DNA from 2 places in the Streptomyces sp. NPDC020917 genome. Region 1 is predicted to be linked to the other one. Evidence: riboswitches for the same ligand, from Rfam matches in the RefSeq annotation. Region 1 holds a riboswitch; the other holds the start of a gene.
What was found. Region 1 has a riboswitch for cyclic di-AMP ahead of ACH4TG_RS38275 (NlpC/P60 family protein). Riboswitches for the same ligand answer to the same signal wherever they lie in the genome.

Region 1 (4,424 bases):
GATGCGGTGGGTGAGCACCCGGGTCTTGCCGGAGCCGGCGCCGGCCACGATGAGCAGCGGCCCGCCGGAGTGCCCCACGGCGGCGCGCTGCTGCTCGTTGAGGCCCTCCAGCAGCTGCGCGGGGTCGGCGGCCGGGCGGGCGGCGCCGTCGCGGTAGTGGGCGTCGCGGATCGGCGGCGGGCCGTCGAACCGGTCGCCGAACAGGCCGTCCGGCAGGGAGTCGGGTTCGTCGTGCTCCCCCTCCGGCGGCGGGGGCGGGCCGTCGTCGGCCGGGCCGTGGGCCGCGTCGAGACCGGCCAGGAAGCTGTCGTCAAAGAGGCTGCTCATCGCCTCCTGAGTCTAGGACGCCGCGCCGACAGTCCGTCCCGGTTCACCCGGTTCCCCCGGCCGAAGGACTCGCACAGGTGTGTCCTTCCTACCACGCTCGGTGACGACGCACCGGGTCTGGCAAAAGATTACGAAAAGGTATCGGGCCTTATCGGACATCGGCCTTCCCAGCAACGCCGGGCCTCGGCTACGTTCCCGCACCAGCCCCACCGGTCCGCGTCCGAGAGGAGTCCGCCCGCCATGGCGACGCACCGTAAGGCCAGAACCGCGCTACTCAGCGCCTCGGGACCACGGGCGGCAGTGGGTATCACCACTGCCGCCCTGGCCACCGTGACCCTGCTGAGCGAGACGGCGAACGCCACCCCGCCGCCGCAGCCCTCCATCGCCGAGGTCAAGGCGAAGGTCGACTCCCTGATGCACCAGGCCGAGGTCGCCACCGAGAAGTACAACGGCACCAAGGAGCAGGTCGACCAGCAGAACGTCAAGGTCAACAAGCTGCTGGAGCAGGTGGCGCAGAAGACCCAGACGCTCAACGACGCGCGCCGCCAGCTCGGCCTGTACGCGGCCGCGCAGTACCGCTCCGGCGGTGACGAGACCACCACCCGCTACATGCTGTCCGGCAGCCCTGAGGACCTCGTCGACCAGCTGCACCTGACCGACGTGCTCGCGCAGCGCCAGAAGGCGGCGGTCGACTCGTTCCGGGTGGAGCAGGCCGCCGCGACCCAGCAGCGCATCGAGGCGGCCAAGAGCCTGGCGTCGCTCACCGCGCAGCAGGCCAAGCTCAAGACCGCCAAGCAGGACGTGCAGACCAAGCTGAGCCAGGCCCAGCACCTCCTCAACAGCCTGACCGCACAGGAGAAGGCGCGGCTGGCGGCGCTGGCCGCCAAGCAGGAGGAGGAGGCCCGCCGGAAGGCGGCGGCACTGGTGGCCAAGCAGAAGGCCGCTGCCGAGGCGGCGGCCAAGGCGGCCGCCGCGAAGAAGAGCACGTCGACGACGACCACGACGCCGCCGTCGACGCCCGCCAACTCCTCGGTGGCCGACCAGGCGATCGCCTTCGCCCGCAAGCAGATCGGCAAGCCCTACGTGTGGGGCGCCACCGGTCCCGACTCGTTCGACTGCTCGGGCCTGACGCAGGCGGCCTACAAGGCGGCCGGCATCACCCTGCCGCGCACCACCTGGGACCAGGTGAACGTCGGCACCCGGGTCTCGGAGACGAACCTGCAGCCGGGCGACCTGATCTTCTTCTACAGCGACATCAGCCACGTCGGCATGTACATCGGCAACGGCGAGATGATTCACGCTCCGCACACGGGCACCGTCGTCAAGATCGCGCCGATCACGGAAATGCCCTTCTACGGTGCCGTTCGCCCGTATTGACCCCCTGAACCACCGTCACCAACCGTAAGATCACAAAGCGATTTCGGTCACATTGCGATCCAAACTTCCCAAGACTCGCGAGAGTTGATTACCGTAGCCCGCTAGGTGGCCTGCTTCCCGCCGGTGCAAGTGCCGGCAGCACGCCACCTCCGCCTAATCCGGCCGGCGGCCGGAACCGGGGACCCACAGTCACATTGGGGTGAATCCGGACAGACGCGACAAGCGTCCGTCCAGTAGGGCAGCCTTCCCAGCCCGAACCCGTCAGCTAACCCGGTCGGCGGTCCACGGAAGGAGTCGCCTGCTGTGGCGTCGCACCGCAAGCCGCGTACCCGGATACTCGCCTCAGCCGCCCCCCGCGCGGCGGTCGGGGTCACCGCAGCGGCACTGGCGTCGGTCACCCTGATGAGCGAGACCGCGAACGCGGCGCCTGCCAAACCCTCGATCGCCGAGGTGAAGAAGCAGATCGACACGCTCAACCAGCAGGCCGAGGTGGCCACCCAGCAGTACGACCAGGCCAAGGAGAAGACCTCGGCGCAGCGCGCCAAGGCCAACCAGCTCCTGGAGCAGGTCGCGCAGAAGACCCAGCAGATGAACGAGACCCGCCGGGTCCTGGGCCAGTTCGCCACCGCGCAGTACCGCGACGGCGGCCTCGACCAGACGACGCAGCTGCTGCTCTCCGACAACCCGGAGCAGTTCCTCCAGCAGTCGCACATGATGGACCGGCTCTCCACCACGCAGGAGCAGGCCCTCCAGACCTTCAAGGTCCAGGAGGAGCAGGCGAACATCCAGCGGGCGCAGGCCACGTCGAGCCTGAACCAGCTGACCTCCGCGCAGAGCGCTCTGGCGACGGAGAAGAAGAACCTGCAGACGAAGCTCGCCGCGGCGCAGAAGCTGCTCAACAGCCTCAACGCCGCGCAGCGCGCCAAGCTCGCCGCGATGACCCCCTCGACGTCGTCCGCGACGAAGCACTACACGTACAGCGGGCCGGCGACCGGACGGGCCGCCGCCGCCATCCAGTTCGCGCTCTCGCAGCGCGGCAAGCCGTACGTGTCCGGTGGCACCGGCCCCAACGCCTACGACTGCTCCGGGCTCACCCAGGCCGCCTACCGCGCGGCGGGCGTCAGCATCGGCCGGACCACCTGGGACCAGGTCAAGGACGGCGTCGCCGTCTCCCAGGCCGATCTGCAGCCGGGCGACCTGGTGTTCTTCTACTCGGGCATCTCCCACGTCGGGATCTACCTCGGCAACGGGCAGATCGTGCACGCCCCGCACACCGGCGCGGTCGTCGAGATCGCGCCCATGAGCTGGATGCCGTTCGCCGCGGCCCGCCGGGTGGCCTGAGTCCCAGCGAAACGCGTGACGTCCGGACGGGAGTGCTCCGTCCGGACGTCACGCGTGTTCGGGCGCGGGCCTACGTCCAGAGCACCGCGATGAAGATGTTGAGCGCGGTCAGCACCCCCACCGCGCCGAACGTCGCCCGGTCGAGGCGTTCCTCGTCGCGCTTGACGTAGACCAGGCCGAGGATCACCACCAGCACCGCCAGCTTGACGCCGATCTTGGCGTTGTCCACGTGGCGGTCGTCGGCGTTCAGCAGGGCGACCATGGTCACGCCGGTCACGAGCATGGTGGCGGCGCCGTAGAGCATGCCCGGGACGAAGCGGACCGCGGCGGTGCCGTTGCCCATCACCTTCAGCTGGGTGAGGAACCCGCCCAGCAGTGCGGCGATGCCCAGGATGTGCAGGCCGACTAGAACATTGATGAGAGTGTCCATGGGCGCGACCCTAGCGACGCCCTTAGCACCCCCCGGCGGGAGGGGTGGCCTTCCCCGCGCATCGGTCAGTGCGGGTACCCAAGCGGGCATGTCACCCGTCGAACGCCGGTCGGTTCCGGTCGGCCCCGACCGGAAGGGCACCAGTCCCGGTCCACCGGACCCGCGCCGCCCCCGGTGAGGTTTAGCGTCGCTCGACAGGTGGCCGATCCCCCGCCGGCGGCGCACTGTCGTCCGTCCGGTGGCGGCTGCCCCCGCCGAGGTCCGGCGGCGCCCTGTTCCCCCGTGCAGGCGCCGCCGGACCCACCCCCGGAAGGAGAGTGACGGCCGCCGTGGCCTCACACAGTCGCCCGCCCCGATCCCGCGTCACCGTCTCCCGCGCCGCCTGCACCCTGGCGCTCGCCTCCGCCGCCTCGGTGTCGCTGTTCGGCGAGACCGGCTACGCACAGCCCCGGCCCACACCGGCCGAGGCCAAGGCCAGGGTCGAGGCGCTGTACCAGCAGGCCGAGCAGGCGACCGAGCAGTACAACGGCGCGAAGCAGCAGGCGGACGACGCCCAGGCCGCACTCGGCGGGCTGCAGGACGAGCTGGCCCGCAAGACCGCCGCGCTCAACGCGACGCGGGACGCGCTCGGGACGGTCGCGGCGGCGCAGTACCGCGCCGGGTCGCTCGACCCGACGCTGCAGCTCGCGCTCAGCTCCGCGCCCGGGACGTATCTGGAACAGGCCGGGATGCTCGACCAGTTGGGGAACCGGCAGGCCTCGGCGCTGGCCCGGCTGGCCGCCCAGCAGCGGGACATCGAGCAGACCCGGGCCGAGGCCGCCGGCCGGGTGGACGCCCTGCGGGCGGCGCAGTCCCGGCTGGCGGCCCGCAAACAGACCGTGCAGCGCACCTTGGCCGAGGCGCAGGCGCTGCTCGCGCAGCTCAGCCCGGCCGACCGGGCGGCCGTCGG
Region 2 (4,424 bases), on a different contig from region 1:
GGACCCGGCGGCAGCGGGCGGGCGCTGCCGTCGCTGCGCGACCCGGTCACCGACCGGTCCACCCGCGCCGGCTACGAGGAACTGCCGCCGGGCGGGGTCCTGGTGCTCGACGGGCCGCTGCTCCTCGGCCAGGGCCTGCCGCTGGACCTGACCGTCCACCTCAGCCTGTCCCGCGCCGCGCTGGAGCGGCGCACCGAGGCCGCCGAGCGATGGACGCTGCCCGCTTACGGCCGGTACGCCCGCGAAGCGCTGCCGGAAGAGACCGCGGATGTCCTGGTTCGCGCCGACGACCCCCGCCATCCCGCCTGGACCGGCTGAACTCCCGCTGCACGTACGTCACTCGGGCAACGCACCGGCAGCCCGCCGGTCCTGCCTTGCCGTGGGGCCGCGCACCCCGCTAGCGTCCCGGGCACCATGACTGTCGCCATCGCGCCGCTGACCGCCGAGCACATACCCATGGCCGCGCAGCGGTACGACCGCTGGTTCGCCCGCGCCCGCCGCCCGCCGTCGCAGCGCTCCTGGCTGGCCGACGGCCCGGTGCGCGGCGAGGAACTCCTCGGCAAGCTGCAGAACGCCCCCGGTCTCGAGGCGTGCCGGGCGCTGGACGCGGACGGCGCGATCATCGGGCACCTGGCCGCGGTGCCGCTCGACCTGGCGCCCGACAACCCGGCAGCGCTGCGCAGCCATCCGCACTCCGCCCTGGTGCCGCACGGCGGCCACGCGCTGCCGGCCGGACGGGAGAGCGAGGTGCTGCGGGCGCTGTACGCCCGGGTCGCCGAGCGCCTGGTCGCCGAGCGGCGGCTGGTCCACTACGTCGACGTGCCGGCCGGGGAGACGGCCACCGCGCCCTGGTCCGAGCTGGGGTTCGGCCGCGAGCTGGTGCACGGCCTGATGGCGGTGAAGGCCCGCGGGCGGCAGCCGCGCGGGGTGGGCGGGCTCGCCATCCGGCGCGCCGGCCCCGGCGACCTGCCCCAGGTGGGCCGGATGGCCGCGGAGTCCTCGCGCGGGCAGCGGGGCCCCGCGATGTTCCAGCCGCAGCCCGAGGCGGGGCTCGCCGCGCTGCGGCTGCGGTACACCGACGCCCTGGCCGATACCCGCTGCGGCGCCTGGATCGCCTCGCGCCGCGGCGAGGAGATCGGCATGGTCCTGGTGGTGCCGGCGGCGCCCGGGCCGGTCGTGCCCGAGTCCTGTGTGGAGCTGATGGAGGCGTTCGTGGACCCCGCGGCCCGCGGTGAGGGCATCTCCCGGGTGCTGCTGGCGACCGCGCTCGCCTGGGCCTACGACAACGGCCACCGCTACATGTCGGCCCGCTGGCACTCCGCTAGCCCGCTGGCTGCCGGACACTGGCCGGCGACCGGCTTCCGCCCGGTCGCCTACCGGCTCAGCCGGACCCTGGACGGCCGGATCGGCGGCCCGCCGGGGACGTACTGACCCGGATTCCACTCCGATCGGACAAACCCTCATTTGTCGCCCTTGTTCCGGCATTTCGGAGTGAGGCGGGTCACTTCCGCTGTGGAATGTGACGGGCATCATGGCGGGAACACGGTCCGATGTCCGGAGAACACCCGCTGTTTCCGATGCGGGCGATTTGTCGCCATGTCGTCACCGCGTGCGGCGTGCCGGTGCACCCACGGTCAACCGCGCGGACACGCAGGGGTGGCGGGCGTACGACGATCGGTCACCGGCTCCCGGCGGGCGCGGTGGTGGGCCGCGGCAGCCGGTTGCCCGCCGCTCGGAGGGTCCTCTAGCTTCGCGTCCGGCGGGCCAGGTGCCCGCGCACACTCTCCGCGGGCGGACCGCCGAATCCTGCCACCGCCCGGACCCGGAACCGTCGAGCACCTAACACGGCAGGAGCGGGGGACCCACGGTAGGCCGCCGTCCGCGCACGCCGGACGGCTCGGGGTGAAGTCACGCACCCGAGTGACCGGGCATCTCCTGCCCGAACCCGACAGCTCACCTCGCAGGCGTAGGAGAAGGAACTCCCGCATGCCCGCCAAGGGACAGCACCGCAAGCCCCATCTGAACCGCCTCACCCGCGTCTGCATCGCCGCCGGCGTCGGCAGCGCCGCCATCGCCCTGCCGCTGGTCGCCGCGACCGGCGCCTCGGCCGCCACGCCGGCCAAGGCCCCCGTCGCGACGACCGCCCACGTCAAGGACACCGCCAAGGGCGCCCACGCGAAGGCCGAGACGTACACCGTCCACCCCGGCGACACCCTGTCCAAGATCGCCGCCGCGCACCACATCAAGGGCGGCTGGCACCGGCTGTACCAGGAGAACAAGAAGGTCATCGGCAGCGACCCGAACGTGATCCGTCCGGGCATGCACCTGACGCTGCACGGCTGGCACGGCGTCAAGCCCGGCGACAAGCACCCGGCCAAGCCGGCTGCCCAGCCCGCCGCCAAGCCCGCCGCGAAGCCGGCTGCCAAGCCCGCTCCGGCGAAGAGCACCGCGCAGCAGAGCGCGGCGAAGACCACCACGAACACCACGACGGCCACCAAGGCCGCCGCCACCACCGACACCGGCTGGACCAAGCCGGTCGGCAACGCGTCCATCGGCACCCCGTACCACCAGGCCGGCTCCAACTGGTCCAGCGGCTACCACACGGGCGTGGACTTCCTGGTGTGGTCCGGCACCCCGGTGCACTCGGTCGCGGCCGGCACCGTCGTGCACGCCGGTGCCGACGGCGCCTACGGCAACGACGTGATCATCAAGCACGCCGACGGCAAGTACACCCTGTACGGCCACCTGACGCAGCCGCTGGTGTCGGCCGGCCAGACCGTCACCGAGGGCCAGGAGATCGGCATCTCCGGCGCCACCGGCAACGTCACCGGACCGCACCTGCACTTCGAGGTGCGCACCACCCCGAACTACGGCTCCGACATCGACCCGGTCGCCTACCTCGCGTCGCACGGCGTCAGCATCTGACACAGACGCCCGTACGACCGCCGTCAGGCGGCCGCCCGTGCCCGTCCGGTCTGCACCACCGGGCGGGCACACCGCTGTCCGGGCGCCCCGCCGTCCGCACCGCCTCCCGCCGCGGACGCAACGCTCCCGACTAGCCGAACATCCCGGTCAGTTCGCCGCGCGAGACCACGCCGAGCTTCGGATACGCCTTGTACAGGTGGTAGCCGACGGTGCGCGGGCTGAGGAACAGCTGCGCGGCGATGTCCTTGTTGGACAGGCCCTGGGCCGCCAGCCGGACGATCTGCGCCTCCTGCGGGGTCAGGCCCGCCTCCTCGGCGACCGAGCGGGTCTGCGGCGCGACCTCCACCGCGGCCCCGGCCGCGCCGAGTTCGGCCCGCGTCCGGTCCGCCCACGGCCGCGTGCCGAGCCGCGCGAACACCTCGAGCGCGCCCTGCAGATGGCCGCGGGCCTCGTTCTTGCGCCGCGCCCGCCGCAGCCACTCGCCGTACAGCAGCGCGGTGCGCGCCCACTCCATCGCCCTGCGCTCCGGGTCGTGCCCGGACAGGGCCTGCCCGTAGTGCTCCTCGGCCGCGCTGTCCGGTGCCCGCAGCGCCCGGCAGCGGGCCACCAGCGCGGCCGCCCAGTCCTGCCGTGACCGCGCCGCCCACCGCTCGAAGCGTGCGAACGCCTCGTCCGCCTGCTCCGCCACGCCCAGCCGGACCGCCGCCTCCACCAGGTCGGGCACACTGCGGGTGGCGCAGATCTGGTGCCGTACGGCCGGGTCGGTGAGCAGCAGCAGCCGGTCGAGCGCCGACTGGGCGCGGCCCAGGCCGAGGTCGAGCAGCCCCTGCGACCAGTACGTCCACGGCGCTCCCGGTGCGGTGCCCGACCCCGAGCCCGCCGCCAGCGCCTGCTCGACCTGCGTCCGGCACTCCGCCTCGTCGCCGCGCAGCGCCGCGACGTGCGCCAGCGTGGAGCTCAACTGGCTGACCCACTGGAGCTGTCCGGTGGCGCGGGAGAGCCGCAGCCCCTCGCTCGCGGTGCGGTGGGCGTCGTCGAGGCGCGCTTGGAAGATCTCCGCCTCGGCGCGGAAGAACATCAGCGTGCTGAGCCGGCCGATCCCGCCGCTGTCCCGGCTCTCGGCGGCCAGCACCGTGGTCAGGGCGTGCGCCTCGGCGTCCTGGCCCAGCGTCAGCCCGACGCCGCACAGCATCACCAGGTCCTGCGGGTCGACCCGCCCGCCGCGCGCCGCACGGGCCGCGGCGGCGGCAGCGTCCACCGCCGGGGGCGGGTCCTCGCCGGCACCGGGACCCAGCGCGCCGATGACGAACCGCGCCACCGGCCGGATCGCCGCATCGGCCGGCAACTCCAGCGCGGCCAACCGCTCCAGGGTGCCGTCGACCTCGGCCGAGCCCAGGTACCAGGCGGTGTGCGCGGCCTGCACCAGCATCCGCGCGGCACCGGCCGGATCCGCCGGGGCGGCCAGCCCGGCCGCCTCGGTCAGCACCCGGTGCGCGGCG

Region 2: another riboswitch for cyclic di-AMP. It lies ahead of ACH4TG_RS37355 (peptidoglycan DD-metalloendopeptidase family protein); the one in region 1 lies ahead of ACH4TG_RS38275 (NlpC/P60 family protein).

What each region holds. Positions count from the first base shown of each region.
Region 1 covers NZ_JBIRRR010000029.1:72,128-76,551, reverse strand. Annotated here, with positions in the region: gene pcrA (DNA helicase PcrA) at 1-327, opposite strand, end outside; gene ACH4TG_RS38280 (NlpC/P60 family protein) at 568-1,704, shown strand; cyclic di-AMP (ydaO/yuaA leader) riboswitch at 1,845-2,000, shown strand; gene ACH4TG_RS38275 (NlpC/P60 family protein) at 2,008-3,045, shown strand; gene ACH4TG_RS38270 (hypothetical protein) at 3,116-3,475, opposite strand; gene ACH4TG_RS38265 (NlpC/P60 family protein) at 3,805-4,424, shown strand, end outside.
Region 2 covers NZ_JBIRRR010000027.1:99,009-103,432, reverse strand. Annotated here, with positions in the region: gene ACH4TG_RS37365 (uridine kinase) at 1-318, shown strand, start outside; gene ACH4TG_RS37360 (GNAT family N-acetyltransferase) at 415-1,431, shown strand; cyclic di-AMP (ydaO/yuaA leader) riboswitch at 1,827-1,982, shown strand; gene ACH4TG_RS37355 (peptidoglycan DD-metalloendopeptidase family protein) at 1,987-2,925, shown strand; gene ACH4TG_RS37350 (AAA family ATPase) at 3,056-4,424, opposite strand, start outside.